3 regions of the Arthrobacter sp. M71 S08 genome follow, and region 1 is predicted to be linked to each of the others. Evidence: riboswitches for the same ligand, from Rfam matches in the RefSeq annotation. Region 1 holds a riboswitch; each other region holds the start of a gene.

Region 1 (9,947 bases):
CGCCCTGGAACGGTGTGCCCGAGCTGTAGGTGAGGAACGACTTCACAGTGCGGACCGCATCCACGAGTACCGACGGCCCGGTCAACCAACCGATTTTCCAGCCGGTCACAGAGAATGTCTTACCCGCCGATGAGATCGAGACCGTGCGTTCCCAGGCGCCAGGCAGCGTCGCTACGGGAATGTGTGTCGCCTGAAACGTCAAGTGCTCGTAAACCTCGTCGGTCACAATGATGGAGTCGAACCGCTCTGCCAACTCGACGACGCGTTCGAGTGACTCTCGTGAGAAGACTGTGCCCATAGGGTTGTGCGGATTGTTCACCACGATCACCCGGGTCCGCTCGGTCATGGCGTTCTCGAGTGCATCCAGATCCGGCTGGAAGTCGGGTCCGACCAGCGGTGCGGTGGTGTGCCGGGCTCCGCTGAGTCCAATGATGGCGCCGTAGGAGTCATAGAACGGTTCGAACGTGAGCACTTCATCGCCGGGCCCGGCGAAGGCAAGGATTGAAGCAGCGAGGGCCTCAGTGGCGCCGGTGGAGACCACGACCTCCCGCTCGGCGTCGACGGGGAGCCCGTAAAAGCGCTGCTGGTGGGCCGCGATTGCTTCCCGCAATGCCGGCAATCCGCGCCCGGGCGCGTACTGGTTCATTCCCGAGGTGATGTTCTCCCGGGCGGTGTTCAGGAGGACATCGGGCCCGTCCTCGTCGGGGTAACCCTGGCCGAGGTTGATCGCATTGTGCTGCGCCGCGAGCGCCGTAATTTCCTCGAAGATGACGGTACCAAGCCGGCCGTCGGGGGAGAGGAGGTTCGCACCCTGCGCGGTGCGCTGCCAGCCGGAGAGCCGGCCTGTAGCGACGGGTTGGTTCGATTCCATGTCATCCAGTATGTCGAACGCGCTGGGCCAGGACAGTTCGCCGGCGGAAGGGGCCGCGAACGAATGGGAACAACGCAAGGGCACAAAAGGGTACATTCGTTGTATGCGTCGAGCCGTCTGCCCCGGATCCTTCGATCCCATCCATAACGGCCATCTCGAGGTCATCGCCCGCGCCGCCAGTCTTTTTGACGAAGTGATCGTCGCTGTCTCAACCAACTACGCGAAAAAGTACCGGTTCGAACTTGAGGATCGGCTGGACATCGCCAACGAGACCCTCACCTACCTCCGCGGTGTCTCCGTGCTGCCCATGGGGGACGGGCTGCTTGCAGAGTTCTGTCGTGAAAACGGAGCGAACCTGATCGTGAAGGGTCTTCGTTCCAGCGCCGACTTCGAGTACGAGCTGCCCATGGCCACCATGAACCGCCAACTGGCCGGTATTGAGACGGTATTCATTCCTGCGGAGGCAAGCTATTCCCACCTGTCGTCAACCCTCCTGAAGGAAGTCGCCGCTCTTGGCGGTGACATTTCGCCGTTCGTCCCGAAAGCGGTGCTCAAAAGACTCCGGGAGACAACCTCCTGAAACTGGGGCTGCGCCAGTACAATCAAGACTCCTATGGCAGGCGGACAGAGGGGACAGCAGTGAGCAAGAGTCGAATCAAGCCGGAGGACTCCTTTCCTGAGAACCTGAACACGTTGGAGGACGATCAGGTCGAAATTCTCAACAGCAAGGTCCACCGTCAACTTGAGGTCGAGTATGTCGATGAGGGTATTCCGCATCCGGAGACCGAGAACCGCCAGGAAGAGATCAACGAGGAACTCGACGATCGGGACCTTTTATCAGAAGCTTCGACCAAGCATGCTGTCGAAAGATTCTCGGATGACTACAACGACGGCGGCGTAGGATCAGCAGCGCCTGAAACCTCAGTGCCGGAACGGTCACCGGAGCACAATCCGGAGCGACGCTTCTGAGCTTCTGATCAGAGCAGGTAGATGCTCACCTCAGCAGACTTCACACCGAAGAAAACCTCCGCGCCGGGCAGCAGATCCAGTTCCGCTGCGGCCGCAGTGGTGATTTCCGCACTCAGGTGACCTGCCCGTACCGTTGTTCGTCCTCCGTGCTGTTCAAGGTCGGTGATGGTCACGGCCAGCACGTTCCGTGGACTACCTGTCGGTCGAACCCGGTGCACGGCGACGGCGCGGGGACTGAAGATGGCGGCCGCTTCTTCCCCCGCAAGAAGTTCCTGATCCGTCAGGGCTGCCAGGTGCATTCCGGATGAGGTAAGCAGGCCCCCAGGCATCGTTGTGCCGGTCATCAGATTCACACCCGCCAGCCCCGCTGCGAAGGAGCTCCGGGGCTGCTCGAGGACTAACCGGGTGGGTCCGTCCTCAACGATCCGCCCGCCGTCGACAACCATCACCCGATCGGCAAGCAGCAACGCATCGACAATGTCGTGCGTGACGATGATCGCGCTGCGCCCCTCAAGCACCCGGCGAAGGGTCCTGCGCAGCATCGGCGCTACTGAAATATCGAGGGCGGCCAGAGGCTCATCCAGCAGCAGGAGCGCAGGTTCAGCGGCGAGTGCACGCGCCACTGCAACGCGCTGCGCCTGCCCGCCGGACAGGCTCGCCGGTCGACGGTCTGCGAGATCAGCGGCGTCGACTTCCTGGAGCCAACGGCGCGCTGCCTCCCTGGCGGTCCTGCGCGGAACGCCGGCACACCGCGGCCCGAAGGCCACATTTTCGAGAACCGAGAGGTGGGGGAAAAGCAGCGCGTCCTGAGCCAGCAGCGCGATGCCACGGGCGTGCGGCGGCAACCACGTGCCGTCGTCGTACAGGGTCTGGCCATCCAGGGCAGCCGTGCCGTGGTCGGGACGGACCAGGCCCGCCAGCACGCCCAGCACGGTGGATTTCCCGGCGCCGTTCGGACCCATGACTGCCACGGTCTCCCCGGGCGAGAGGGAGAACCGAACATCGACGTTCCGTGCGTCAATCTGCGCGCTGCATTCAAGGCTCACGGCGCAGACCCTTCGTGGATCCGGTGGGCGAGGGCAACCACGAGGACGGCAACTGCGACAAGCACGAGCGACAGCGCGACGGCGGCGTCCGGATCCGTCTCCCTCTGCAGATAGATCTCCAGCGGGAGCGTCCGCGTGACGCCCTGCAGGCTGCCGGCGAATGTCAGCGTTGCCCCGAACTCGCCCAAGGCTCGGGCGAAGGACAGCACGGCACCGGAGACAATGCCGGGGCCCACAAGCGGAACGCTCACCCGCCGAAGGACGGTGGTGGGTCGTGCTCCCAGCGTCGCAGCGACGGTCTCATACCGTGTGCCCGCCGTCCGCAGCGCCCCTTCCAGGCTCAGGACGAGAAACGGCAGGGCGACGAACGTCTGAGCGAGAACGACGGCGGCTGTTGAGAAAGCGATATCCACGCCGACAATCCGGAGCGACTCCCCAAGCAGCCCCTGGCGGCCGAACGTGTAGAGCAGGGCAATGCCGCCGACGACTGGTGGGAGCACCAGCGGCAGGAGGACGAGCGCACGAAGCAGTCGCTGCCCCCTGAATCGTGTCCGTGCGAGGGCGAAGGCCATGGGAACACCGAAGATGACACACAGCACCGTACTCGTTCCCGACGTCTGGAGGCTCAGCAGCAGTGCGGCGCGGGAGGAGTCGGAAGCAATCAGTTCACCGAACCGGGGCCAGTCAACACGGAGCACAATGGCAAGCAGCGGAAGTACCAGAAACAGGGCTCCCGTTGCCGCGACCGCGAGGAGCCACCGCGGGATTCCGGAGTAGGTTCCGCTCACTGGTTCGACCCGCCGAACCCGTGACCCGAGAGAATCTGCTGGCCTCGCGGGCCGGCCACAAGTTCGATGAAGTCTGCCGCCAGGGCGCCGCCCGATTCCGTCGCCGCAATGGGGTAGACATTCTGGGCCTGTGCGGCCGCATCAAAGGGCACACCGTCGACGGTTCCGCCCGCGGCTTGTACATCGGTCACGTAGACAAGGCCGGCGTCGGCTTGCCCCGAGAAGACCTTGCCAAGCACGTCCGTGACCGATCCTTCCTCGCTGACAGGTTCAATGGAAACGCCGGCGGCTTGCTGGACTGTGGTGGCCGCTTCGCCACACGGCACCTGGGCCGCGCACAGCACCACCGATACAGCCGGGTCAGCAAGCGACTCCAACGAGTCAATTCCAAGGGGGTTTCCCTCTGCCACTGCGATTGTCAGGACGTTGGTGGCGAATGTCCGGGGCCCGGACGCCAGTAGTCCTTCAGCGGCAACCTTCGCCATCGTCGCAGTATTGGCCGACGCGAACACGTCGGCGGGTGCGCCCGCGATGATCTGCGTTGCGAGATCGGAGGAGCCGGCAAAGTTCAGTTGGACGCTCACTCCGGGATGATCGGCTTCGAACTCCGAGGACATCTCCTCGAAGGGTGCCTGCAGGGAGGCCGCAGCGTACACGGTCAGCGTGTCCTCCGCCGCCGGACTCGTGCTGCCGCAGGCGGTCATGAAAAGCACGACGACGCCCCCGTTCACCGCTCGGAGCAGGTGGTGCTTCATCGCGGTCCGCCTGGGAGGCGCGTTGTGAAAGGGGTTTCGGTTGGCGCTGTTTCCACGATCACATTGGTGGCTTTGATGACTGCCACCGCAACAGTGCCGGGTTCTATCCCAAGCTCCCGCACGGCTTCGCTGCTCATGAGGGACACGACCCGGTGCGGCCCGCACTGGAGCTCCACCTGCGACATCACCCTGTCGCTGATCACTTCAGTAACCAGCCCGACGAAACGGTTCCGTGCAGAGGTGGCTACGCTGGACAGGTCCGAGGGAAGGACGGCACGATCCCGAGCCAACCGGGCTAATTCGAGCCCGTCTATTGAGAGCACGCCCGAGGATCGCGTGGCGGAGAGCGTCCCGTCTTCGACCCAGCGCCGCACCGTATCCGAGCTGACGCCGAGGAACTGTGCGGCATCCCGCACACGTATCTGAGTCATAATTCCAAACTTACCGCGGTATTTGCGAGGATTTTTCTCGAAATGCCACAGATTTCCCGATCGTTGGCCGTGTGGGAGCCCCACCAGTTTGGGGTGGGGCTTCGTTTCGGGCTAAGATGGTTCGTCGGTCACATGTTCTACAGGAGTTTTCATTAAAAGCGATCTCAGTTCGCCCCTGGTCTTCAGTGTCAGGGATCTCGGGCGCAGCCCGGGAACCATGCGAACAGTCGAAGAACATGTGCCCGCACCGAAGGATTTTGGTGTGGCGCTCATCGGCGTTCAGGAAGGCTCCGAAATGGAGTTGGACCTGAGGTTCGAGGCTGTACACGAGGGGATCCTGGTATCAGGAACCGTATACGTCGAAGTAACTGGCGAATGCGGCCGATGCCTTGACCCGCTCAGCTATGGCAGCAGTGTCGATGTGCAGGAACTCTTCTACTACGACGCCCCTGAGTCGGCGGAGGATGAAGAGGAGGACGTGCAGCGCCTGGTTGAGAACGACACCGTCGATCTTGAGCCGGTGCTGCGGGATGCGGTAGTAACATCGTTGCCGTTCCAGCCGGTATGCCGGGAGGACTGCCAGGGTCTGTGCGCTGAATGCGGTGCACGCCTGGAAGAGGATCCCGGACACCAGCACGAGGTCCTCGACCCCCGCTGGGCTGCTCTGACAGGGTTGGCCGGCGCGGCCGCCGGCCCTGAGGCAGCGGAACCAGAAGTTAAGACAGAGTCAGACAAGAGAGAAGAGAGTTAGTCGTGGCTGTTCCCAAGCGGAAAATGTCCCGCTCGAATACGCGTGCACGCCGATCCCAGTGGAAGGCTGTTGCTCCCAAGCTGATGAAGACGGTGGAGAACGGTCGCGTCACCTACAGCCTTGCCCACCAGGCCAAGGTTGTCACCGACTCCGCCGGTACCGAGCTGTTCCTTGAGTACAAGGGCCGCAAGGTAGCCGACGTCTAAATGCTGACGGCACCGCTTCACGGTGCTGCCGGCAACGATCGCGAAAGCGTCGCCTGCGTGGAAAGTTCTGAAGATCTTTTGAAGCGTCTCGGTGTCAGTATTGACGCCGAGACGCTTCGTCTTGCCCTGACGCATCGGTCTTATGCGTATGAGCAGGGCGGCATCCCCACCAACGAACGCCTTGAGTTCCTTGGCGACGCCGTCCTTGGCCTTTCGGTCACGGACGCCCTGTACCGGGACAATCCGGATCTTTCCGAGGGCGAGCTCGCCAAGAGACGCTCCGCCGTCGTCAGTACGCGTGCCCTCGCCGAGATTGCCCGTGGTCTCGACCTGGGACAACACATCCTGCTGGGGCAGGGCGAGAAGCTCACCAACGGGTGGAACAAGTCGTCCATCCTCGCTGACACCATGGAAGCCATCATCGGCGCCACCTACCTCAGCAACGGCATGGAAACGGCGCGGCGTCTGGTCATGCGCATTATCGGTCCGGTTCTGCAGGACGCTGCCGCGCTCGGTGCTGGAACCGATTGGAAGACCAGCATCCAGGAAATCGCCGCCGCGCAGCGTATGGGCGTGATCGACTACAAGGTCACCGGATTCGGCCCCGACCACGACCGCAGGTTTGAAGCCGTGCTTGTGATCGGCGGAACCAGCTACGGTTCCGGTTCCGGCCGCTCCAAAAAGGAAGCCGAGCAGGAGGCTGCAGCAGCCTCCTGGAAGCTGCTGCAGCTAGGTAATATCGATGCGCAGACTGACACGGCGGCACGTCAGTCCACGTGATCCCGGGAGCTCGTGATGCCTGAACTTCCTGAGGTGGAGGTTGTGCGCCGGGGCCTCGCACGCTGGGTCAGCGGGCGCCGCATCGAGGCGGTTGACGTTCTTGACCCCCGCTCGATCCGCCGTCACGCCCTCGGCGCTGAAGACTTCAGGGGTAATCTTGTCGGGGCTCGCGTCACCGATGCGGTGCGACGCGGGAAGTTTCTCTGGCTACCGCTCGCTACTGATGACGACGACGGCAGTGGCCCTGCATCGTCGTCCCCGCCGACTCCGGCCGGACTCCCGGCGGGCAGGGAACCGGTAGCGCTGATGGCGCACCTTGGGATGAGCGGACAGCTTCTGGTCGAGGACCATAGCCAGCCCGACGAGAAACACCTGAAGGTACGGCTGCGGCTCTCCACGGCTTACGGACGCGAACCGCTGCCGGCGGAGCTCCGTTTCGTTGATCAGCGAATCTTCGGGGGACTCTTCGTCACAAGCATGATGTCCACACCGGACGGGCTTCCCGGTGGGCTGGGGGAGCATCCCTCACCACTCGTGCCGCTCGAGGCGGCTCATATCGCCCGGGACCCGCTGGACCCGGCGTTCTCCTTCGACGAGTTCTACCGGAAGCTGCGGGCTCGGCGCACGGGGTTGAAGCGTGCACTGCTCGACCAGACTCTGGTCTCGGGAGTCGGCAACATCTATGCCGACGAGTCACTGTGGGCTGCCAGGCTGCACTATGCGCGCCCCACCGACACTCTCCGCCGGGCGGAAGCTGCCCGACTGCTTGCGTCCTGCCGCGACGTGATGACTCGCGCGCTCGAGGCAGGAGGCACGAGCTTTGATTCCCTGTACGTCAACGTCAACGGCGCCTCTGGTTACTTCGAACGTTCACTCAACGCCTACGGCCGGCAACGTGAACCTTGCCGGCGATGCTCGGCGGACGGTCTGGACTCGCGCATCCGGCGGGACACGTTCATGAACCGCTCCTCGTACACCTGCCCCCGATGCCAGCCGCGGCCGCGCAACGGACGGTGGTAAGTATCCCCTGACGTGACAAAAGTAAGTATGCTGATTAGATTCGATGTTTCAGCATCCGACACGTCAGGAGTAACGCGATGAAGAACAAGTTGGTTTTTGCAGCAGGCATGGCGGCAGGCTACGTTCTGGGCGCCCGGGCAGGTCGTGCCAGCTACGAGCAGATCAAGGTCAAGGCAAACGAGCTCTGGAACAGCCCTAAGGTTCAGGGCAAGGTTTCCCAGGCATCCGAGACGGTGAAGGCCAAGGCGCCCGAGGTTCAGGCGCAGGCTGAGCAGGCTCTGAAGAAGGCGCAGTCAGCGATGCATCGCGGCGGCGATAACGACACTCCGAAAGACCCGAACATGGAGTACAAGATCTGATCCGATGCGCTGCAGTACGTGTGACCAGCCTCTCCGTGACCGAAACGTGACAATTCAACGATAGGTATGTAACGTTGTGGATACGCCGGGCTCAAAAGCCCGGCTTCCTTCTGGTGGATTGCCTAATCCTGCCGCCGCCGGAAGGTCCGTTCGCTACACACTGCGGCAGGAGCGGGGGAACCAGATTAGCGGACTTCTGTGAAGTCCTAGGGGTGAAGACGCACCGGCTGTAATGCCGGCCGTCCGGGTGGCTCCCATCCGAATCCGACAGCTAACTCCGCAGGCGTTGGGAGAGGCTATTTCCGTGTCCAAAAACCGTCATATCGCGCGCCACCGTGCAACTCCGCCCAGCACCATGCAGATCGTGTCCAAGGCAGTCAGCTCGCACGCTGGCACCGTTGGCCGCCCTGCAGCTGTAGTTGTAGCAGCCTCCGGCATCATGTTCGGAGCCGCCCTTCCGGCCAGCGCGGGAACCACCACCACTTCCGCCACCGCCCCGGCCGCTGAGGTCAGCGTCCAGGCACCAGCGGCGCCCGTTGCCCCGGCCCCCGTCGTCGAGGCTCCTGCTGCTCCGGCACCTGCTGTAAACGCTCCGACCCACACCGTTCAGGCCGGAGACACCCTCGGCTCCATCGCCGGCAACTACGGTGTCAGCCTCGACGCCATCTTCGCTGCGAATGGTCTCGGCTGGGAATCAATCATCTACCCGGGCCAGGTCATCAGCTTGTCCGGCAGCGCTGCAGCCGCTCCGGCTCCTGCTGCAGCTGCTCCGGCTCCGGCACCGGCTCCCGCACCCGCACCTGCACCGGCTGCTGCCGCTCCGGCACCGGCTCCCGCACCTGCACCTGCACCGCAGGTTCAGGCAGCTCCGGCACCGGCAGAGACCAGCACCATGAACATCACCACAGCGTCCTCCAAGATCACCGTGGCTGACGGTTCTTCAAGCGGCGCAGGCGCCTCGATCCTCGCTTCGGCCCGGGCACAGCTCGCCGGCGGCGCTGTTCAGGACTGCACCCGCCTCGTTGAGATCGCAATGGCTGCAGCCGGCAAGCCCGTCGGCGACCTCGGCCCCATGCAGTTCGCTGCCTACGGCGCTCAGGTAAGCACGCCGGCCCCGGGTGACCTGGTCATCACCGGTGGCCACGTGGCTGTCTACGCTGGCGGTGGCCAGGTCATCAGCAGCGGCATGAATGGTGCAAACCTCACCATGCAGCACCCGCTGAGCGACCTCGCCGGCGCGTTCTTCGTGCGCGTCTAGTCTTCGGCTAGCCTTTCTCACTGGGGAGGACCTGAAAAGGTCCTCCCCAGTGGTGTTTAATGTCGAGGCAAGTGTCCGGGAGGACCAAGTAGAAGGACGGTTTCTCGCCCTGCCGGTGCCGCTGCACACCGGGATAGGCTGTCTTCCTCAGAGCGACGCACGGGAGGTAATGCCCTGCCATGGAACCGGAACACGTGATCAAGGCTTCGCGCCTCGTCAAGAAGTTCGGCTCAGTCTTTGCGCTGACGGGACTCGACCTGCGAGTCCGTGCGGGTGAAGTCCACGGGTTCCTCGGGCCCAATGGCGCCGGGAAGTCCACCACCCTCCGGCTGTTGCTTGGACTCATGCGCCCCACCAGAGGCTCCGTACGGGTCCTGGGTGTGGACCCATGGGTCGAGCCCGTCCGCGCGCGCCGGGACATCGCCTATGTGCCGGGTGATGTGAATCTTTGGCCGGACCTGAGCGGCGGTGAAGTGATTGATCTGCTCACCGGCCTGCGCGGCGGGGCGGACGGGAGGCTGCGCCGCGAGCTTATCGAGGAGTTCAACTTCGATCCCCGACGCCGGACACGGACCTATTCGAAGGGCAACCGCCAGAAAGCTGCGCTGATTGCGGCGTTCGCGCGGCCCGCGCACCTCTATCTGTTGGACGAGCCGAGTGCCGGTCTTGATCCAGTCATGGACGCCGTGTTCCGACGACAGGTCCAGCGTGTA
Region 2 (9,947 bases), on a different contig from region 1:
TTCGACCAGGTACGGGATCAGTTGGTCCCCGTAATCCTCCAGCTCGCCCTCCTTTTCATGCAGTTCCTCAAGCGTGGCCAGCAGGACATCGGTGGAGTAGAGGAAAATCTCCGCCGCCACCACATCGGTGCGGGGTTTTTCGGGCTTGTATTCGAAAGCGGTCACCAGGCCGCCTTCCACCTCCACGACACCGTGTTGGGAGGCATCGCCGTCGAACTGTTTGGTCACCATGGTGAGTACCGCACCGGTGTCCTGATGGGTCTCGAGGACGTCGCGGTAGTCGAGCTGATAGAGGTGGTCGGCGCTGAGGACGAGGACCAGATCCGGATCGAACTGACGGATGAAGTCCGCCTGCCGGTACAGGCCGTCCGCGTTGCCTACCGCGAAGCCTTCGCCGTGCTCCCCTTGGAAAGGCGGCAACAGCCGCAGTCCGCCGTTGGTGCGGTCGAGGTCCCAGGGACGGCCGTTGGCCAGATGGTCATTGATCGATTTGGGCTGGTACTGCTCCACCACCCAGACATCCGAGATGTGGCTGTGGTGGAGGTTCGAGAGCGGGACATCGATAAGGCGGTACGTTCCGCCCACCGGCACAACGGGCTTGGCTTTCCTGTCTGTGAGCGCACCGAGCCGTCCGCCTGTACCTCCGGCCAGAATCAGCGCCAGCACGGACGGCTTGGTCACACCGAACCCGCCGGCTGCGACTGCTTCAGGATCCAGTGCCCGTCATCAAGCCGGGCCAGGATCTTCTTGCCCACCCGTTCAAGGTCGGCGATGTCCTGCTCATCGAGTCCCTGAAAAACCAGCTCCCGGACATGCTCCACATGCTCGACGGCGAGTGACTGGAGGTTGTCGAGGCCGTCCGGGGTAATGGAAGCGGTGGTGACCCGGAGGTCCCTGGTGCTCTGGCTCCGCTGTACCCACCCGCGGGTCTCCAGCTTGGTGACCACGTGACTCAACCGCGAGAGCGAAGCGTTTGACCGGCCGGCGAGCTCACTCATGGGAAGCGTCCGGTCCTCGGCCTCCGAGAGCATCGCGAGGACGTGGTAGTCAAACAGGGTGATCTTGGCACGCTTGTTCAGATTGGCGTCCAGCGTCCCCGGCAGCATCGTAGCTACTGCATAGAGGGCAAGCCACGCTTGTCTTTCGGCCGGATTCAACCACCGCGCGCCAGTCATGACGATCATTCTCGCAGACGACCGGCTCTCACGGGGACGTTGTCTGCTGTGTCCGGACCGGGTGGGTCAGTTCGGGGTACTTTGCGGTGAACGCGTCCCCGGATGACTGCCTGCGTAGCCGTCTGCCCACCCACGGTCCAAGGTAGTCGCGAGCCCACAGGGCATCTTTGCGAAGTTGCACAAGCCTCGATGCAGCCGGGCGGGCCTCAAGTTCGGGCAGTTCGATGCTGTGGGCGGACTTCAGGACTTCCAGAACCCGAACCGCCATGAGCGTATGCCCGGCAGCGGACATATGCATCCGGTCGACGTCCCAGTAGCCCCAGTTCTGGAACTCCCGCATCCGCCAGTAGTCGGCCAGCTCGGCATCGTGGCGGTCCGCGATTTCGCGGACGAGTTCGTTGTAGATGGCTGTGCGCCCGCGCGTCTTGCCGAAGACGGCCGATTTCGACGAGTCGAACCCGGTGAAGAGGACCACAGCAGCACCGCTGTTCCGCAGGCGGGCGATGCCGGCGTCGTACTCTGCGAGCAGCGCGTCCAGATCAATGGAGGGCCGCAGGATGTCGTTGGCTCCTGCGTAGATGGTTACCAGGGTCGGTTTCAGGGCAAGCGCCGCATCGACCTGTTCGGAGAGGATCTGCCGCATTTTCCGGCCTCGGATGGCCAGATTCGCGTAGCCCCAGGAAGGGTCGGCGAGGACCAGCTGCTCGGCGACGCGGTCAGCCCAGCCGCGCACCCCGTTGGGACTTTGCGGATCCCAATCCCCCACACCCTCGGTGAAGGAATCGCCAAGGGCGACATATCGATGGGCGAATTCAGTGCCCGGAGACTCAGTACCCAAGAGTGTCAGTCCTCCCCGTCGGAACCAGGGGTGGAGTCACCCTCGTTCCGCTGGTGCTCGGCGTCGTATTCGTGCTGGGTGTGATGCTCGGTCTCTGTGTACGAGCCGTTGAACCCAGTGGTGTCACCGGTCGGACGGGCCGTGGACGGGTTGGGGAACGTGGGAGATCCGCTCAGGGCGTTGCCCTCGGTGTCCTCTTCCGGCCCGTTGCCCTCGCCTGCGCTGGACTGGTCCTGTGTCATGGCTCCTCCTTCTGGTTTTGCCCACCCAGCATAGTCCCGTAAAACTCTCCGCACACCCGGCGAGGGCAGACGCTAAGCTCGATTACAACCACTCTCGTCAGGAGAATACGCATGGCTTCCTTGCCGGACACCGAGACTGAAACGCGGGCCGAAACGCAGTCGGAATCGCGGACAAAGCGCGCAGCCCTGATCCTCAACCCGGTCAAGCCAACCGACGAGGATATCCGCGCAATCGTCACGGAGCTGAGCCTCGAGAAGGGGTGGCAGGAACCCCTCTTCCTCGAGACCACCGAGGACGATCCGGGGCACGGCCAGGCGCAGGAGGCTCTCAGGGAAGGGGTCGACGTCGTCATCGCGGCAGGCGGTGACGGCACCGTACGGTGCGTGGCGGAGGAACTGGCAGGCACGACGACGGCACTCGGCCTGCTGCCGCTGGGCACAGGCAACCTGCTCGCGCGGAACCTCGATATCGACGTCGATGACCCCCGGGGAGCCGTCGAAGCGGCGCTCGGTGGCACCGAACGGTTCATCGACGTGGTGCATGTGAACGTGGACCGGGCGCAGGACGCGCATGTTTTCCTGGTGATGGCCGGGCTTGGCTTCGACGCTTCGGTGATGGCTGACACGCGCGACGACCTCAAGGACAAGGTGGGCTGGCTTGCATACGTCGACGCCGGCATCCGGAACCTCCCGGGCAAGCCCTCCAAGGTTCATATTTCGATCGACGGCGGCAAGCGGGTCACCCGCCGCCTGCGCAGCGTCATGGGCGGCAACTGCGGAAAGATAATGGGCGGCCTGGAGATCTTCCCGGGCGCCAAGCTCAACGACGGACTGCTGGACATCATGACCATCGCGCCGCGCGGCAAGCTCGGGTGGTTCGCTGTCGTCGGCAAGCTCCTGGCGCGGGGCAAGGGCAAGGACCCATCGGTGGAGTATTACCAATGCAAGGCCGCTGAGGTGGAGTCTGACACTCCGCTGGAGATCGAGCTCGACGGCGACCCCCTCGGCAAGGGCACTCACATGTCCTTCCGGGTTGAGCCGAATTCGCTGAAGCTGCGGATGCCGTACGGCAAGAAGGACCCGGCGATCCTCACGAACCCCGTGCCGTAGGCGCTAGAGGCGGCCGCTCGGGTCGACTGTCTTCCCATCGACGAGCACTTCGAAATGCAGATGGCAGCCGGTGGAGTTGCCAGTAGTGCCAACTGCGCCGATAGCGTCTGCGCGGTCAATTTTCTCACCAACGGTGACGCCCAATGAGGCGAGGTGGTTGTAGGTGGTCTGCAGTCCCCCGCCGTGGTCGATCACAATGCGCTGGCCCCCGCCATAGGGGTGCCACCCGGACTCGGTCACGGTGCCTGAGTCGGCGGCGAGTACCGGCGTGCCGCAGGCGCCGGCGAAGTCCGTACCTGTGTGCATTTCCTCGCCGTACCCGGTCATCGGGTTGACCCGGTTGCCGTAAGGGGAAGCCACCGAAACTTCGCTCACCGGTGCACCGAGCGATGGCTCCTCGGCAGGCTTTTCTACCGGCTTCTTGGGCGCTTCGGCGTTCGCGACAGTGATTTCGCCCGCGGACAGCGTCGAAACTTTGCTCTCCTCAGCCGGTACGTCACTTGCGGACGACGGTGCAACCGGTTCGCGGCTGAAATCCACCGCGACATCCTCAGGCGCAGTGACGCTCTGCGTCTCGCTCACCCTCATCAGCCCTGCTTCGGTGAGCGCCGGCGGCCCTGCCAGCGTCAATGCAAACGCTGACGCAGCCAAGGCTCCACCAGCGCAAAGGAATACGCGGACGCGACGCTGGGAGCGTTCATGAAGGCGCGCGTCCCTGCGGGTCAGGCTTTCGGCGGTTGATGGGGATGAACGGTGACCGGACAAAACAGGCACAGGGGTGCCCACGGAATCTTGCTGGGACAAGGGATTGCCTCTCTTGACGCCGGCGAAGTTAGCTGTCGGGTTCGAGCAAGAGTCACTCGGCCTTACCTCGATAGCCGCGCCAGGGCGGGTCAAGGACTGTGCAGGCTTCACCCCAAAGGCAGCAGACCGACTGCCCAGGATTGGGTTCTCCGCCCCTGTCTTCGAAATGAACGGGAACCGGACAGGTGACAGGGCTAGGCGTACAGTCCGGCGGCCACGATGATACGGATGACCTGATTCAACGCTACGGCATCCGGCCGAAAGTTACAATTTCGTTATGCGCCAATCCCAAGGATCGTATGGCTGCGTGTTATGCGAGTTCGGCTTTACCCCGGCGCCAGTACCCCATGAAGGCGACCTGCTTGCGGTCTATGCCGACGTCCCGCACCAGGTAACGGCGTAATCCCCGGACCACCGCGGCTTCCCCGGCAATCCAGGCGTAGAAGGGCAGCGCACCCGAGGGCTTGTCCGGGTTCAGCGAGCCATCAAGGGCCGCGGGATCCAGCAACTGGGGCGTCTCCCAGAGGATGTTCTTGTCGATGTCGATATCTTCCGGCTCGGGCCCGGCTGCCCGTTCAGGACCTCCCGCACAGGCTGCCGCGGCAAGCGCCTGTCCTGAGGGTGTGTCCGAGCCCAGGCTCACGCGGAAGGGCGCCGCCAGGGATACCCAACCAGGGACCCTGACCGCCTGCCGGACTGCCGCATCGAGCAGTTCGCCGTGCGGACGGCCGCCGCGCACCAGCCAGCTGATCCCGACGCCGGACCGGGTCCGGATGTCCTGGCAGTCCGATGCATCCGGGACCTCCAGGAATGCATGGCCGCTGATGTGTTCCGGGAGGGATTCGAGGATGGCGCTGATCGCCGGAACGGCAGTCTCATCGCCCGCGAGCAGAACGTTCTGGGCCAGTCCCGGACGCCACTCGATGCCGCCGTACGCGCCGGCGGTGGAGCAGGTTGCGGCATGGATGTTCGGCCCGATCAGCCAGACGCGGTCGCCCGGCTCGGCCGATGCGGCCCACTGCGAGGCGGGGCCGCCCTTCCCGTCCGCGTCGAAGTGCATCACGAAGTCGACATCGAGCTCGGGAACTTCCAGGTCGCAGCGTGATTCGCGGACCGTGTAGGTACGCATGTGCCCGCGTTCGGCGGGCTCGAGGGAAAGCCATTGCTGGTACCACCCGCTGCCCGCGCCGTCCATGAGAGCGCCGAGGTCGGCGCACTCGCCGCCGGCCGGCGGGATCATCACCTTGATGCGGAGATCCAGGGTGGAACCCTGGACGCCGAAGTCGGAAAGGCACGCGCCGCCGAACGTAATGCGCCGGAAATTCGGGCTGACCGGCTCCACGCGGCTGACCACGACGTTGAACGCGCGGATCGCGGACACGGCAGACAGCGCGCCCGCACGCCCGGCCGCTCGCGGGGTTGTAATTTGTCCTGCATCTTGCCTTGACTTCGATCTCGTCCTTGGGACCCGATGCGTTGTGCTGCCTTCTGTCACGATGCTGCCTCCATTGCCGGTGCGGGTAGCCCGTCCTGCGGGTTCGCTAAAAAACCCGGGATGCCCTCCCGTGTGGTCTTTGCGCTTACGTTGCGGGGAGCGGCGTGATGCCGCCCGATCGGCACTACCATCGGCGTGCCTGAAACGGGATCCGGGATGACGTGGGATTGAAGACCGAAGACATCGGCGACCGTCTCCGCAGTAACCACCTTCGACGGTGAGCCCTCGGCGACGATGCGGCCACCCTTCATGGCGATGAGGTGGTCCGCGTACCGCGCAGCGAGGTTCAGGTCATGCAGGACGATCGCGACGGTGGTGCCCGCCGTACGGTTCAGATCGGTGATGAGGTCGAGGACTTCCACCTGGTGGGCCACGTCGAGGAAGGTGGTCGGCTCATCCAGGAGCAGGATGTCGGTCTGCTGCGCCAGCGCCATGGCTATCCAGACGCGCTGCCGCTGGCCGCCGGAGAGCTCGTCGACGTTACGGTCTGCGAGTTCCAGCGTGTCGGTGACCCGCAAGGCGGAGGCAACGGCCGCGTCGTCGTCGTGGTTCCACTGGCGGAACCAGCCCTGGTGGGGGTAACGGCCACGGCCCACGAGGTCCACGACGGCGATTCCGTCCGGGGCCACCGGGGTCTGCGGGAGCAGCCCGAGGGTTTTCGCCACCGCGCGGGTGGACAGTGAGTGGATGTCCTTGCCGTCCAGCAGCACTGTTCCCGCCGCGGGCTTCAGCAAACGCGCCAGCCCGCGGAGCAGGGTGGACTTGCCGCAGGCGTTCGCCCCGACGATGACCGTGACCTTGCCCGCCGGCAGTTCAACCGTGAGGTCCTCGACCACCGGCCGGTTGTCGTATGCGAGCGTCAGGTCTTTGGCGTTCAACCTCATGTCAGCCTCCCTGGCCTGATCGGTTGGATGTGGCAAGAAGCCAGAGGAGGAATGGGGCGCCGAGGACGCCCGTGATCACTCCGACCGGCAGGGAAACTCCTGGAATCAGGTTCGCGCCCACGAAATCCGCTGCCAGGACAATGACCGCTCCGACCAGCGCCGCAGTCACCAGCGGGCGGTACCCGCCGAGAAAGCGCCTGGCGATCGGGCCGGAGAGGAAAGCGATGAAGGAGACAGGTCCGGCAGCCGCAGTCGCGACCGCGGCGAGGAGCACTCCGGTGACGATCAGCGCCAGCCGCGACCGTTCGACGCTCACGCCAAGTCCGGCGGCGGCGTCATCGCCCAGTTCCAGCCCGCGCAGCGAACGGGACAGTACGACGACGGCGGGCGCCAGCACCACCAGCGCAACGAACAGTATGCTCACCCGCTCCCAGTTGCTCGAGTTGAGCGAACCGTTCAGCCAGGCGAGGGCATCAGTTGCAACGGTGATGTCGGTGCGGGTGAGGAGGAAGCTGACCACGGACTGCAGGACCGCGGCGAACCCGATGCCGACCAGGATGAGCCGGTACCCGGCCACTGAACCCCGCCGGGAAATGAAGTAGATGGCCAGCGCAATCACCAGGGCACCGCCCATGGCGAAGCCCGAGAGGACAAGGCCGGATGCACCGAGGAACGCGATCGCGAAAACGGCAGCCGCGCTGGCGCCGTAACTGATGCCGATAATGTCGGGGCTGGCAAGCGGGTTGCGGAGCATGGTCTGGAACACCGCCCCGGCAACGCCGAAGGCTGCACCGATCATGACCCCGATCAGGACGCGGGGAATCCGGTTCTCCATCACGATGAAGCTGGCCCCCGGGATGTCGGCGCCCGCCACGATGCGGAAGAAGTCGGGGATGGTCACGGTGTAGCGGCCCAGCAGGAGCGTGACAGCGCTGAGCACGACCACAAGGAAGGCCAGCGCGCCGATCTTCACGGCCCGCCGGGTGCGGAGATGGTGGCGTTGAGGGAGACCTGTGCCCTCACCACCGGCGCGCTCCTCGGGTGTGGGACGGACTGCGAGGCTCATAGTTCAGCCATCTTGCGGCGCCGCACCAGCCAGATGAATACGGGGGCTCCGATGATTGCGGTGAGGATGCCGACCTGTACCTCACCGGGCGGGAGGATGATGCGTCCGAGGATATCGGCGGCCAGCAGCAGGACCGGCGCGAGCACCATGGAGAAGGGAAGGATCCACCGGTAGTCGGGGCCCGTGAACGCACGCACGACGTGCGGAATGACCAGGCCAATGAAGCCGATGGGGCCGGCAGCTGCTGTCGCCGCACCACAGAGCACGACGACGCCCAGCGCCGTGAGCGCGCGGGCGAGCGTGACGTTCTGGCCCAGTCCGCGGGCCAGGTCATCACCGAGGGACAGGCTGTTGAGCACCTTGCCGGTGAGCAGGGTCAGGGCAAATCCGAAGGCGAGGAACGGCAGCACCGGCATGATCACGTCCCAGCCGCGGCCGGCTACGGAGCCTACCTGCCAGAACCTGAAGGTATCGAACGTCTGCTGACTGGAAACCAGCACCGCATTCAGCAGCGAGACCATGCCGGCGGAGAGTGCTGCGCCGGCGAGTGCGAGCTTCACGGGAGTAGCGCCGTCGCGCCCGAGGCTGGCAACGGCATAGACCAGCACCGCGGCGGCGGTTGCTCCGAGGAAGGCGAACCAGATGTACCCGGTGAAGTTAGTGACGCCGAAGACGAAGATACCGATCACCACGGCGAGTGCCGCACCGGAATTGATGCCGAGGATTCCCGGATCCGCGAGGGGGTTCCGGGCGACACCCTGCATGGCGGCTCCGGCCAGGCCGAGGGCGGCTCCGGCGAGCAGGCCGACGATGGTCCGCGGGATGCGCGAGAGTACGACGGCGTGGTCCCCGTTAGCCGGGTCCAGTGCGGTCAGGGCCTGCACCAGGGTTTCCACACCGATGGGGCGGGCTCCGATTGCCAGGGACGCCCCGCACGCGAAAACGAGCACAAGGATTGCGGCGGCCAGTTTCAGACCTCGAGCGGCGGGACGTTTCGGTGCGCGCTGCGTCCGCAGGTCCAACGGAGAGGCGGGCGCATCGAGTGCCATGCATGCCTCCTTGAGCCAACACCTGAAGTCGCCGGACAGTCGCCGGGACGGACTCAAGTAAGGCTAGCCTATGCATGGCAGCATTAGGAAACGATTCTGTTCGCTATTTCGAAATCCTGCCAAATCATGGTGCAGCTCCGGCCAGACCATGTCGCTGTTGAACCGGCCGGAGCTGTACAGAATTTCCCGTTACGCCGCCGCGGTCGGCGCAGTTCCGCGCCCGAAAGGACTTCCTCCGAGGCGTTCGCGCTGGTGTTCGGTGCGCCAGTTCTCCAGCGAGGGACCCTTCGGCACGATCTGTGTGGGGTTGATGTCCTCGTGGACGATGTAATAGTGCTTCTTGATCTGGTCGAAGTCGATCGTGTCGCCGAAGCCGGGGGTTTGGAAGAGATCCCGCGCATACCCCCACAGCGCCGGCATCTCGGTGAGCTTGTTCCGGTTGCACTTGAAGTGCCCGTGGTACACCGGGTCGAAGCGTGCCAGCGTCGTAAAGAGCCGCACATCCGCTTCTGTGATCGAATCACCCATCAGGTACCGCCGGTTGGTCAGCCTCTCCTCGAGCCAGTCCAGGGCGGTGAAGAGTCGATCATAGGCGTCGTTGTACGCTTCCTGCGAGCCCGCGAAACCGCAGCGGTAGACCCCGTTGTTGACCTCCGTGAATACACGCTTGTTGACGGAGTCGATTTCCTCCCGCAGGTCCTCCGGGTAGAGGTCGGGGGCACCCTCCCGGTGGTGCTCCTTCCACTCCGTGGAGAAGTCGAGCGTGATCTGCGGGAAGTTGTTCGTGACGACTGCCCCGCTGTTCACGTCGACGATCGCCGGCACGGTGATACCGCGGGGGTAGTTCGGATCACGCTTGAAGTACGCCTCCTGGAGCCGTTCGATCCCGAGCACAGGGTCTTTGCCGCCGGGATCGAGGTCGAAGGTCCAGGACCGCTTGTCATGGGTAGGCCCGGGGGTACCCATGGAGATAGCCTCCTCCAGTCCCAGGAGCCGGCGAACGATGATCGCCCTGTTAGCCCAGGGGCATGCCCGAGCGGCGACGAGACGGTAACGCCCCGGCTCCACGGGGAAGCCGTCCGCGCCGTCGCGCCTGATCCGCGTTTCAATGTACTGGGTGTCGCGCTTGAACTCCTTGCCGGAGTCCACGTAGGCACCCTTGGTGCTGTGGTCGGATTGGCTCATGATTTCACCCTAAGTGGTTGGCTGCCGGTCATGACCGGAGTTCGTTGAGCGCAGGCGGTCGGATGCCTTCAATCCTGCAGCGACTACTTCCCTAGCGAT
Region 3 (9,947 bases), on a different contig from region 1:
TCGCGATGCCGTCGATGATGAAGTCGGCTTCGAGCACCGCCAGCGCACGGCGGATGTGGTCGGCGTCGGACGCCCCGGTGCCGCCGGTACTGATCAAAACATCGCCGGACGCCCGCGCCAGTGAAAGTTCGTCCAATGCCTCCGCGCTGATCGCGGCGACGACGTCGTCAAGATCGTCGCGTGCGCGGGCCACGGTGTCCACATGGCCGCCCAGCATGGTGACGAGGCCGGGCAGCTGCGGACCAAAGGTGTCCCGGACCTGGCCCGGCTCGGGCAGTCCCGCCTCGATGACCTCGTCGCCGGTCAGCAGCAGGGAGACGCGGGGAGCGCGAAGGACCGGGAGCGTGTCCCACCCGCAGACGGCAGCCAGGGCGATCTGTGCCGGATTGAGCACCGAGCCGGCTCGGATGGTCTCGGTTCCCTCGGCGGCTTCCTCGCCGGCCGGCCGGATATGCTCGTTCCCCGCGGGTTCGTCGGCCCGCGCGCGTTCGTTACGGGTCAGCACACCGTCGCGGACGGCTCCGTGCTCCGTACGCAGGATTCCGGTAGCCCCCGGCGGGACGACACCGCCCGTGAGGATGAAGGTTGCCTGGCCCGGTTCCAGCGTGGCGTACCCGGACTTCTTATGCTCGTGTGCGCGGTGCCAGGGACTCTCATCCTTCTGCACCGGCGTAACGAGCGTCCAGGGCGGCTCACCGTTCAGCGCCCAGCCGTCCATCGCCGAGGACGCGTAATGCGGGATGGGCTGCAGCGCCACAACGGGTTCCGCCAGGGTCTGGCCGAGAGCATCAGCGAGGTTCACGGTCTGCGCCGTCTTTGGTGTGGCGGATTCGTACGCTAGCCGCCGTGCTTCCTGCCAAGTGACGTTGTGCCCGAAACCGCTCACCGGCGGTCCTCCGTCTCGACGATGGGCGGACAGGCGGAGTGCGCTGCCTGCATTGCCGACCGCATGGCTGTGGCGCTGTCCGCCTGACCGTACCCAACTGCCATTCCTGCCGCGTAACCGGCGATGAAAGTCGTGAGCGGAGCCGCAGGGCGGACCACGGAGTGCGCGGCCTGGCCCGCCAGGGCCAGGACGGCATCAACGTCAACCTCCGTGCCCTCAAGTTCGAATATCTCCAGAAGCTTTTCGCTCCACTGCCTGAGCAGGCGATCCCGATCCTCCATGGTGAACCTCTCGCTATTTGCCCGCGTCTGGCTCCTCCACCCCGAATTGCCGGGCGTCGGACCACGTATCGATGTCGATGGTTGAGCCCGCGGGAACTTCGACTGGACTCCATGTCACCCTAGCAAGGAGGGCGCGCATAGACAGGTTTCTTACTTCCTGCAGATCAACAGCACTCGCGAGGTCAGTCCAGCGATACAGGGCTGCGAGCGGCTGGTCCCTGCCGCCGTCGTGCGCCAATACCGATAACCCGGTTGCGAGGGCACCCGCGGTGAGCGAGGGCAGTGCGTCGCTGATGCGGGGCATGTCGCACGCGAGTACAAGCACCCAGGGCGCGGGATTGTCCCCCAAATGCATGACGGCGGCGCGCACCGCCGCCGCCGGCCCACCAAATGGTGGGTCCTCCCGGATCAGCTCCGCTCTCGGAGGCAAGTCGGGCGAGGGGCCGCCGACCACGACGAGCCGTCGCGCCGATTCGAGCGCGTCACAGGTCCGCACCAGCAGCGATGTGCCGTCGACCCGCAGGGAGGACTTTGGAACCCCGCCCAGTCGGGACGACCTGCCGCCACTGAGCACGACGGCGTCGAACATCAACTCTTCGGCGGCGCTCCCGTCCGCTTCCGGGCTGCTCACGCCGCGTTGTCGGCGGGCAGGAACTCGCTCCACTGCGGCGAGGGTTTCTCAAGTTCCCGGATCTGCCAGGAAGTCCCGCGGGGAGGCCTGGGCACAACCCGGAGTGACCAGCCGAGGGACCCGAGGGTCTTGTCCCCCTTCGCGTTGTTGCATCTCAGGCAGCAGGCGACGAGGTTCTCCCAGCTGTCCTCTCCCCCGCGCGAGCGCGGGACCACATGGTCGATGGTGGATGCGGCCTTACCGCAGTAGGCGCACATATGATTATCACGCCTGAGCACGCCGCGTCGCGTTGCTACCGTGCTATTGCGATACGGGATCTTCACATACCGGTTCAGCAGAATGACTGAAGGCCTGGACAGAACTTCGTTGGGGCCAACCACCGGGTCCTCCCCTTCTGCGACGACGCTGGCTTTACCTGTGAGAACAAGCACCAGCGCCCGGCGGAAGGTAACCACCGCCAGTGGTTCATATCCAGCATTAAGAACGAGAGTGCGCATGCACATTCCTCTTTGCCGTCCATAGCCCAGAAGATTCCGGAAAATCCCTGACGTCCCTGAAGCTACAGCGAAGGTACTTCGGATTAACAGTGCAAGAGTAAGCCGTTCGGCTCATGGTTCGTCAATCGCCACACTCGCTTTTCCCGGCAGACGGGCACGAAAAAGCCCCTCGCCGGCTACGGCGAGGGGCTTCATACGAATCTGTTGCAGAGTTAGCCGCCGACGCGGATGAACACGGGGCCTGATCCGAGCTCAGCCGGCGCGATGACCGTCTGGTTGCCGTTGAACCCACCGTGGACGGCCTGGCCACCGCCGATGTAAACGGCGATGTGGGCCAGGCCCATCCCGCCGTCGGCATAGTAGATAAGGTCGCCGGGGATAGCTTCTGCAGCGCTGACCGTGCGGCCGAGGGAGAGGTAGCCGGCCGGCCATCCGTGGAAGTTGATGCCTGCAGCGGCGAGGGCGTTGCTGGCGAGGCGGGTGCAGTCCTGGGTCACTCCCAGCTGCGCCTTGGCGGCAGCAGCGATGGTGGCGGCTACGCCCGAGGACGCCTGGGCGGCTGCTGCGGGGGCAGGCGTCTTGGCGATGGCCGGCTGCGCCGCGACAGTGGCCGTTGTTTCCACTGCTACTGCGGGCTCGATTACGGCAGGTTCTGCCTCGTCGACCGGTGCAACAGCGGGAGCGACCTCAATAGTTTCGGCCTGCGGCTGAACTACAGGGGCAACCACTACAGGAGCGGCGACGGCCTTGACGGCGGTCTTGTTGAAGGAGATCTTTGCATCGGCCGGTGCCTGGATCGGCGCCGTGGCAGGCTGAACCTCAAGGGTGGTGGTGACGGTGTTGCGCTCCGCAGGCAATTCGACCGCGTTTGCGGCAACGCCGCTGGTAAGAACCAGACCGGATGCCGCGGCGATGACGGCTGCCTGGCGACCTACGCCGCCGGCGTTGCCACCGACGGCGCGCGCAATGGTGGAGAGAGAGGCTGATCGCTGCACTTCGGCGCGGTGGCGCGCGATGGCACGGATGTTCGGGGTCATATGTGTGAGCTCCAGGTTTTCTGGTTCTTAGCTAACGCGGACGAAGCTGTAGCCAGAGAGATCGGACAGGCTGTGAAGACCGGTGTTCATACCGTTCAGGCCACCGCTGATGACCTGACCGTTGCCTACGTAAATGGCAACGTGACCACCGGAGACCACGAGGTCGCCGGGAGCGGGAGTGGGGACGACTGATCCGAAAGCGAAGAAGTCGCTCGGAGCGATGTCGCCGACGGACTTGCCGATTGAGCGGAGGGCCTTCTCGACCATAGCGGTGCAATCCTGTGCGACACCGATCTGGGAGTAGGCCGAGCCGACCAGTGCTGCTCCGACTCCGCTGGCGCTGGGCGCCTTGACCGGAACGGGAGCCTCAACTGCGGCGGGCTCCACCTTCGCCGGGGCCGGGGCTGCTGCTGCGACCTGGACGGCCGGCGTCACGACCTCGACGACGGTTTCGACGGTCGAGGCCGGGGCGGGGGCCGCCTCGACAACTTCAGCCTGCGCTGCGACGGGAGCGTCCTCAACGGCCTCGACAACCGGAGCAGCTACAGCCTCGACAGCCGCACGCTCGAAGGTGACAGTCGCATCAGCAGAAGCGCTGACTGCGGTGGGCTGAACGGCGACTGTGCTGAGCGTCTTGACGGCCTGCGCCGAGCGCTGGGCGTCGGATGCGCCGTGGGCCGGAAGTCCGGCCGTGAGGACCAGGCCGGAAGCTGCCACAATGACCGCTGCCTGGCGTCCTACGGAACCGGCGTTCGAAGATACAGCCTTCGAGATTGCTGCGAGCGAGTTTGTATGAGCCGGCACCGCACGGTGGCGGCCCAGCGCAGAGCTGTTTGACACGTTAAATTGCCTCTCCCTACGCCTGCGAGGTGAGCTGTCGGATTCGGATGGGAGTCACCCGGCCGCGGATCGTCTCAAATCCTGCGACTTAACCCCAAGGACTTCTGGAAAGAAGCCCGCAATTGGTTCCCCCGCCCCTGCCATGCGATTTACGAACGGACCTCGCGCAGTGGCAGAGCTAGGCGATCTGCGCGAGAGTGCCGAACCCCCTGCGATTCGGCACGAGTTGAACGCTACCTCAGAATTTAAGGTATGTCACATTCCGATCACGGAACGGTGTGTTCTCGATTACGACGGCGTTGAAACCGTTCAAAGCCAACCCAACGGGTCGACGTTCTTGCCGTCGACAAGGACCTCAAAATGCAGGTGGCACCCCGTCGAAGCGCCGGTGGATCCCACCCTCGCGATAGCTTCACCCCGGTCAACTACCTGACCCACTGTCACGTCCATCGCGGACAGGTGGTTGTAGGTGGTCTCCAGGCCGTTGGCGTGCTTCACAACAATGCGATTGCCGCCACCGTAGGCGTGCCACCCTGCGAAAGTCACGGTGCCGGCCGCTGCGGCCTTGACGGCCGTTCCGCAGGCTTCACTCATGTCCTGCCCCGTGTGGAGCTCACCGGCGCCGGTGATGGGGCTGATTCGGGAACCAAAGGGCGAGCTCATCACTCCGCCGTCCAGTGGCGCCGAGAGGGAACCCTGGGATTCTGCGGTCACGATGTCATTACCCGAAGCCGAGACCATCTCGGCCAGTTTCGCGTCGGGATCGAACTTGCCGTTCAGAGCAGCCCGGTCAAACGAGACGTCCGCACCTGCGGCAGCCTGGACTGGCTGTGGCTCGTCCTGCTCCGCTGGAGCAGCAACAGTCAGCGCGTCGGAAGGCGAGACTGCTGCGGTTGTGGGCAGCGCGACGGTGAGGACCATTCCGGATGCAGCGGCGGCAATGGCAACCTTCTGGCTGAGCCCCGCCAGGGAAACATCCCGGCGTGCGGTGACCGCGCGTCGTCGTCGTTCAATCCGTTGCGGGTCTCGGGGACGGAGGCTAACAGTGGACTGGGCCCCAGGCGCGGATTGTGCAGGCGCCACGGAGCCATTGCGGGCTTCCCTCCGGGACATCGGCGCAGCCGCGCACGCACCAACCGGCGCCGTCGGGGTCGCGCACTCCCGGACAACTGAAGTGGCCGGCACAGCGACGTGAGCGGCTGTGAGGTGGGCGATTCGCTCGGCCCGGTGGCGCCTGTGGGCGTCACGCGGCCGCGCTTCAACGACCGGGGTGCCGGCACGGCGACGCCCCGAAGCAGTGTTTGACAAGGAGACCCTTTCTCATTTCCGCCTGCGAAGTTAGCTGTCGGGTTCGAGTATGAGAAAACTCGGTTCGAATACCTCCGATAAGGCAGCATCCGGAACTTCACCCCAAGGTCATGGCGGGCCATGACCGGTGGTGGGTCCTCCGCCCCTGTCATCTGTTCAACACTGCGTTCGCTGACAGGGTTAGGCATGCGAACCAGGTAACGCTGGAGTATCAGCGCCAGATATCAACTATAGATCGACGAGGCCGACCGTAATCATTTCGTAACCAAACTGTGGATAACCTTAGGCAATCCAGAGCTTCCCGCCTTTGGTTAAGACTGGGGATGAACGGCCACAAAAACGTGTGAAGCGACTTCCGGCGGCAGTTCCAGTGCGCCCTCTACACCGGGCACCCGAACAGACACGTAGTCACCCACCGCCTGAAGGGTCATGGACGCTCCGGGACGCAGGCCACCCTCATCCAGCTGCGTGAGCAGTTCGGGATCCACCTGGATAGGTTCAGCCAGGCGGATAAGAGTCACAGCGGAGCCGGCGGTGTTCGTCTCCAGAGCTTCGCTGAGAGTGCACACACCGAGGGTCAAGGTTTCGGAGGGCGTTCCGCCGATCGCTTCGAGGCCGGGAATGGGATTGCCGTAGGGCGACTGTGTCGGCTTCCCAAGCAATTCGTAGAGGCGCCGCTCGACCCGCTCACTCATGACGTGTTCCCACCGGCAGGCCTCATCGTGGACATAGGCCCAGTCAAGACCGATCACATCGGAGAGCAGGCGTTCAGCCAGCCGGTGCTTGCGCATCACCTCGGTGGCCCGTCGACGTCCGAGTTCGGTCAGTTCAAGGTGACGGTCACCGGTCACCACAACCAGCCCGTCACGTTCCATTCGGCCCACCGTCTGGGACACCGTGGGGCCGGAGTGACGAAGACGCTCTGCGATCCGCGCACGCAGGGCCACGATGTTTTCTTCCTCGAGCTCAAGGATGGTCCGCAGGTACATCTCGGTGGTGTCGATGAGGTCCGTCATGCGGGGTTCAGCTCCTTGGCACTGGTGCGGATTGAGCGTTGATGCAGCGGCTGCCTGCAGTCCCTGGAAGGTGGGCCGCCGTCGTCATCCCTACGCCCCACAAGGTTAACCCATTTAGTTGGCCGGTTTGACGGCTGTCCCGTTGCCGCCGAACCCAGCGGTCATAATGCGTCCCCGACGGAAACACTGGGGCAGAATGGTCTGCGACCCCACAACGCAAGTAAACGTCCTGGAGCAACCATGAGCACTTCCGCCGACATCCGCATCCCCGCCGAGCTGCTGCCACAGGATGGACGGTTCGGCGCGGGTCCTTCCAAGGTCCGCCCGGAGCAGCTGGATGCTCTCAAGAGTGCAGGTAGCGCGCTGCTTGGAACCTCCCACCGCCAGGCCCCGGTGAAGAACCTCGTCGGTTCGGTGCGGTCCGGCCTGATGGATTTTTTCGGCGCCCCCGAGGGTTACGAGGTTGTCCTTGGCGTCGGCGGGTCCACTGCGTTCTGGGATGTTGCCTCGTTCGGTCTGGTCCAATCCCGCGCGCAGCACCTTTCCTTCGGTGAGTTCGGGTCCAAGTTCGCTGCGGCGACCTCGAAGGCACCCTTCCTCGGGGAGTCCACAGTTATCACCTCCGAGCCCGGTTCACGACCGGCCCCCACTGCCGAGTCCGGCATCGACTTTTATGCCTGGCCGCAGAACGAGACGTCCACCGGTGTGGCGGCGCCCGTTGAACGCGTGGCAGGAGCAGACGACGGCGCACTCGTCGCCATCGACGCGACCTCCGCGGCGGGCGGGCTGGCAGTGGATGTCACGCAGGCCGATGTCTACTACTTCGCTCCGCAGAAGAACTTCGCGTCCGACGGCGGGCTCTGGCTTGGCCTGTTCTCCCCTGCAGCGCTGGAACGGGCAGCTGCAATCAAGGCATCGGATCGCTGGATCCCGGATTTCCTGGACCTCCAGACCGCCATCGACAATTCGAGGCTGAACCAGACGTACAACACCCCGGCGCTTGCCACCCTCGTCACGCTGAACGCGCAGATCGAATGGCTCAACAGCAACGGCGGCCTCGACTTCGCCGCGAAGCGCACGGCCGATTCCGCGGGCCGCGTATACGGCTGGGCCGACGCTTCCACCGTTGCCACCCCGTTTGTGCAGGACCCGGACCACCGGTCCAACGTCATCGCCACGATCGACTTCGATGACACCGTGAATGCCTCAGCTGTGGCCAAGACGCTGCGTGCGAACGGGATTGTCGACATCGAACCGTACCGGAAGCTCGGCCGCAACCAGCTGCGCATCGCAACCTTCGTAGCCGTCGAACCCGCCGATGTGTCGGCGTTGCTGCAGTGCATCGATTACGTGGTGGAACGCTCCTAGCCGTTCCGCTCCGCGGTGTTCCGCGCTGTGGCGGCCAGGGTCAACCTGAGCCGCCGCGGGGCGGAGTGAACCAGCCGCACGCTGACGTGGTGAGACCGCCACACCCAGACCAGCCCGGCAATAGCTGCGACGAAGCCTGATGCGGCGGCAACCACAAGCCCCCACCGTGGACCGAAGGCGTTGGTCACCCACCCGACAATCGGTGCCCCGATAGGCGTGCCGCCGAGGAAAATCGCAAAGTACAGCGCCATGACGCGCCCGCGCATCTCCTGCACCGTAGTTGTCTGAACGTACGCATTGGCGCTGGTCATGAGGGTGAGGGCGAAGAGCCCCACCGGGACAAGCGTGACGCCGAAGAGCCAGACAGTGGGCGCCAGCGCTGCCAGCATGCACGCCAGGCCGAACGCTCCCGCAGCCCCGAAGACGAACCTGAGGCGCGGCCTTTCCCGCCGCGCAGAGAGAAGGGCGCCGGCCACGGAACCGACCGCCATGATTGAGGACAGCGCGCCGAAGATACCTGCGCCTGTGTTGAACTCGGTGCGTGCCATTGCGGCGATGTAGACCGCAAAGTTGAGGCCGAAGGTCCCGACGACGAAGATCGCGAACATCACCATCATCAGGTCCGGACGCTGCCGCACGTAGCGGAATCCCGCCCGGATTTTGCCGCGTCCGGGCGCTGACCGGTTGAGGACGCGCAGTTCGCTTTGCCGGATCGTGGCAAGGACAAAGATCATCGCCCCGAATGTGACGGCGTTGATCATGAACACCGAGCCCGGGCCGACGGCGACCGTGAGCAGTCCGGCAATGGCCGGGCCGAACATCCGTGCGCCGTTGAACGAAGCGCTGTTGAGAGCGACTGCGTTTGGGAGGTATTCGTCGCGCACCAGTTCGGAGACGAAGGCCTGGCGTGCGGGAGCGTCGATTGCGGAGACAAGACCGAGTGCGAGCGCGAACGCGTAGACATGCCAGAGCTCCGCCAACCCGAGCACCACGAGGATACCGAGGCCGACGCCGAGCACCGCCATCGAGCTCTGCGTACCGATCAGCAACTTGCGGCGATCGACCGAATCGGCGATCAGGCCTGCCCACGGGGCGATGAAGAGCTGCGGACCCAACTGCAGGGCCATGACGATTCCCATTGCCGCGGCATCCTGGTCGGTAAGGATGTCGTACACGAGCCAGTCCTGGGCCGTGCGCTGCATCCACGTACCCACATTGGAGATGAGGGCGCCGATAAACCAGAGCCGGTAGTTGTGGATGTGCAGGGATCGGAACATGCCCATCAGGCAAGCCTCCTTCCTGCGGTTCTCCACACCCTAGGCAACCGGGGAGTCGCCTCCGGGGGTACTTGGGTCTTCGTCGATGGTGTGCTCGTCCGAATGCTCCTCCGAGGCTTCGCCGTCAGCGGTGACGTCGACCTCGACGGCGCGCTCGGTGTCAGGCTCGGCGACAGCGCCGCCGTCGGTCTCGTCCTCGCCAGCGGTCTCCGCGCCGGCGTCGGCATCCGGAGCCGTCGCGGCTTCCTCCCGGGTTCCAACTTCCTCGGGGGTGTCCTCCGGGCGTACGCGTTCGGACCACGGAACCCAGTCCGGCGCGAGGAGCGATTCCCGCGAGGGCAGCAGGCCTACTTCGCAGATGGTGACATCCTTGCCACGGGGAACGCGTGCGAGGGTGGCGAACCAGTGCCAGCCCACGTAGCCTGGAACGTTCGCGGCGAAACGATGCGTGACAAGCCGCTCGGCCTCGGGGAAAGCACCCAGGTGCTCCCCTACCGGAGTGTCCCCTGCAATCTCGAGCACACCGTTGCGCGCGGTGTCCACCGCCGCAGCCAGCACAGCATCAGGCTTGGAAGGCTTCCGGATGGGCCTGCGCTTGGGCGCCGCAACAGCGGGAGCTGCCGGGGCCGCTGATTCCGCTGGTCCTGCCTCCGCTGTTTCCGTCGACGCCGGGGATTCAGTCATGGGACTTAAACGTCCAGGTCATCGGCGACGGCGCGCAGCACTGCGGCAACCTTCGCGGAGTGCGACTTGTCGGGGTACCGACCGCGACGCAGACCGTTGGACACATCATCCAGCAAACGGAT

What was found. A riboswitch is a leader RNA that binds a small molecule or an ion and turns the genes downstream of it on or off. The one in region 1 is predicted to bind cyclic di-AMP.
Region 2: linked by a shared signal. The riboswitch ahead of AC5RTB_RS04600 (M23 family metallopeptidase) and the one ahead of AC5RTB_RS15365 (LysM peptidoglycan-binding domain-containing protein) in region 1 are both predicted to bind cyclic di-AMP.
Region 3: linked by a shared signal. The riboswitch ahead of AC5RTB_RS00245 (NlpC/P60 family protein) and the one ahead of AC5RTB_RS15365 (LysM peptidoglycan-binding domain-containing protein) in region 1 are both predicted to bind cyclic di-AMP.

Annotation. Positions count from the first base shown of each region.
Region 1 is NZ_JBNHEY010000009.1:69,644-79,590, reverse strand. Features, by position in the region: gene AC5RTB_RS15425 (aminotransferase class I/II-fold pyridoxal phosphate-dependent enzyme) at 1-871, opposite strand, end outside; gene coaD (pantetheine-phosphate adenylyltransferase) at 975-1,451, shown strand; gene AC5RTB_RS15415 (hypothetical protein) at 1,511-1,840, shown strand; gene AC5RTB_RS15410 (sulfate/molybdate ABC transporter ATP-binding protein) at 1,849-2,886, opposite strand; gene AC5RTB_RS15405 (ABC transporter permease) at 2,883-3,674, opposite strand; gene modA (molybdate ABC transporter substrate-binding protein) at 3,671-4,429, opposite strand; gene AC5RTB_RS15395 (TOBE domain-containing protein) at 4,426-4,860, opposite strand; gene AC5RTB_RS15390 (YceD family protein) at 5,078-5,611, shown strand; gene rpmF (50S ribosomal protein L32) at 5,614-5,817, shown strand; gene rnc (ribonuclease III) at 5,875-6,597, shown strand; gene mutM (bifunctional DNA-formamidopyrimidine glycosylase/DNA-(apurinic or apyrimidinic site) lyase) at 6,613-7,617, shown strand; gene AC5RTB_RS15370 (YtxH domain-containing protein) at 7,695-7,976, shown strand; cyclic di-AMP (ydaO/yuaA leader) riboswitch at 8,118-8,276, shown strand; gene AC5RTB_RS15365 (LysM peptidoglycan-binding domain-containing protein) at 8,281-9,234, shown strand; gene AC5RTB_RS15360 (ABC transporter ATP-binding protein) at 9,414-9,947, shown strand, end outside.
Region 2 is NZ_JBNHEY010000002.1:152,755-162,701, reverse strand. Features, by position in the region: gene AC5RTB_RS04625 (glucose-1-phosphate adenylyltransferase family protein) at 1-681, opposite strand, end outside; gene AC5RTB_RS04620 (MarR family winged helix-turn-helix transcriptional regulator) at 678-1,175, opposite strand; gene AC5RTB_RS04615 (SGNH/GDSL hydrolase family protein) at 1,204-2,013, opposite strand; gene AC5RTB_RS04610 (hypothetical protein) at 2,019-2,255, opposite strand; gene AC5RTB_RS04605 (diacylglycerol/lipid kinase family protein) at 2,367-3,365, shown strand; gene AC5RTB_RS04600 (M23 family metallopeptidase) at 3,369-4,016, opposite strand; cyclic di-AMP (ydaO/yuaA leader) riboswitch at 4,173-4,352, opposite strand; gene AC5RTB_RS04595 (siderophore-interacting protein) at 4,480-5,550, opposite strand; gene AC5RTB_RS04590 (ABC transporter ATP-binding protein) at 5,661-6,548, opposite strand; gene AC5RTB_RS04585 (FecCD family ABC transporter permease) at 6,550-7,614, opposite strand; gene AC5RTB_RS04580 (FecCD family ABC transporter permease) at 7,611-8,663, opposite strand; gene AC5RTB_RS04575 (glutathione S-transferase family protein) at 8,853-9,848, opposite strand; gene AC5RTB_RS04570 (four-helix bundle copper-binding protein) at 9,932-9,947, opposite strand, start outside.
Region 3 is NZ_JBNHEY010000001.1:37,733-47,679, reverse strand. Features, by position in the region: gene AC5RTB_RS00270 (molybdopterin molybdotransferase MoeA) at 1-886, opposite strand, end outside; gene AC5RTB_RS00265 (DUF6457 domain-containing protein) at 883-1,167, opposite strand; gene mobA (molybdenum cofactor guanylyltransferase) at 1,181-1,798, opposite strand; gene AC5RTB_RS00255 (HNH endonuclease) at 1,795-2,295, opposite strand; gene AC5RTB_RS00250 (NlpC/P60 family protein) at 2,508-3,332, opposite strand; gene AC5RTB_RS00245 (NlpC/P60 family protein) at 3,360-4,172, opposite strand; cyclic di-AMP (ydaO/yuaA leader) riboswitch at 4,178-4,329, opposite strand; gene AC5RTB_RS00240 (M23 family metallopeptidase) at 4,482-5,480, opposite strand; cyclic di-AMP (ydaO/yuaA leader) riboswitch at 5,485-5,672, opposite strand; gene AC5RTB_RS00235 (iron-dependent transcriptional repressor DtxR) at 5,792-6,496, opposite strand; gene serC (phosphoserine transaminase) at 6,737-7,864, shown strand; gene AC5RTB_RS00225 (MFS transporter) at 7,861-9,147, opposite strand; gene AC5RTB_RS00220 (DUF3027 domain-containing protein) at 9,181-9,825, opposite strand; gene AC5RTB_RS00215 (cold-shock protein) at 9,831-9,947, opposite strand, start outside.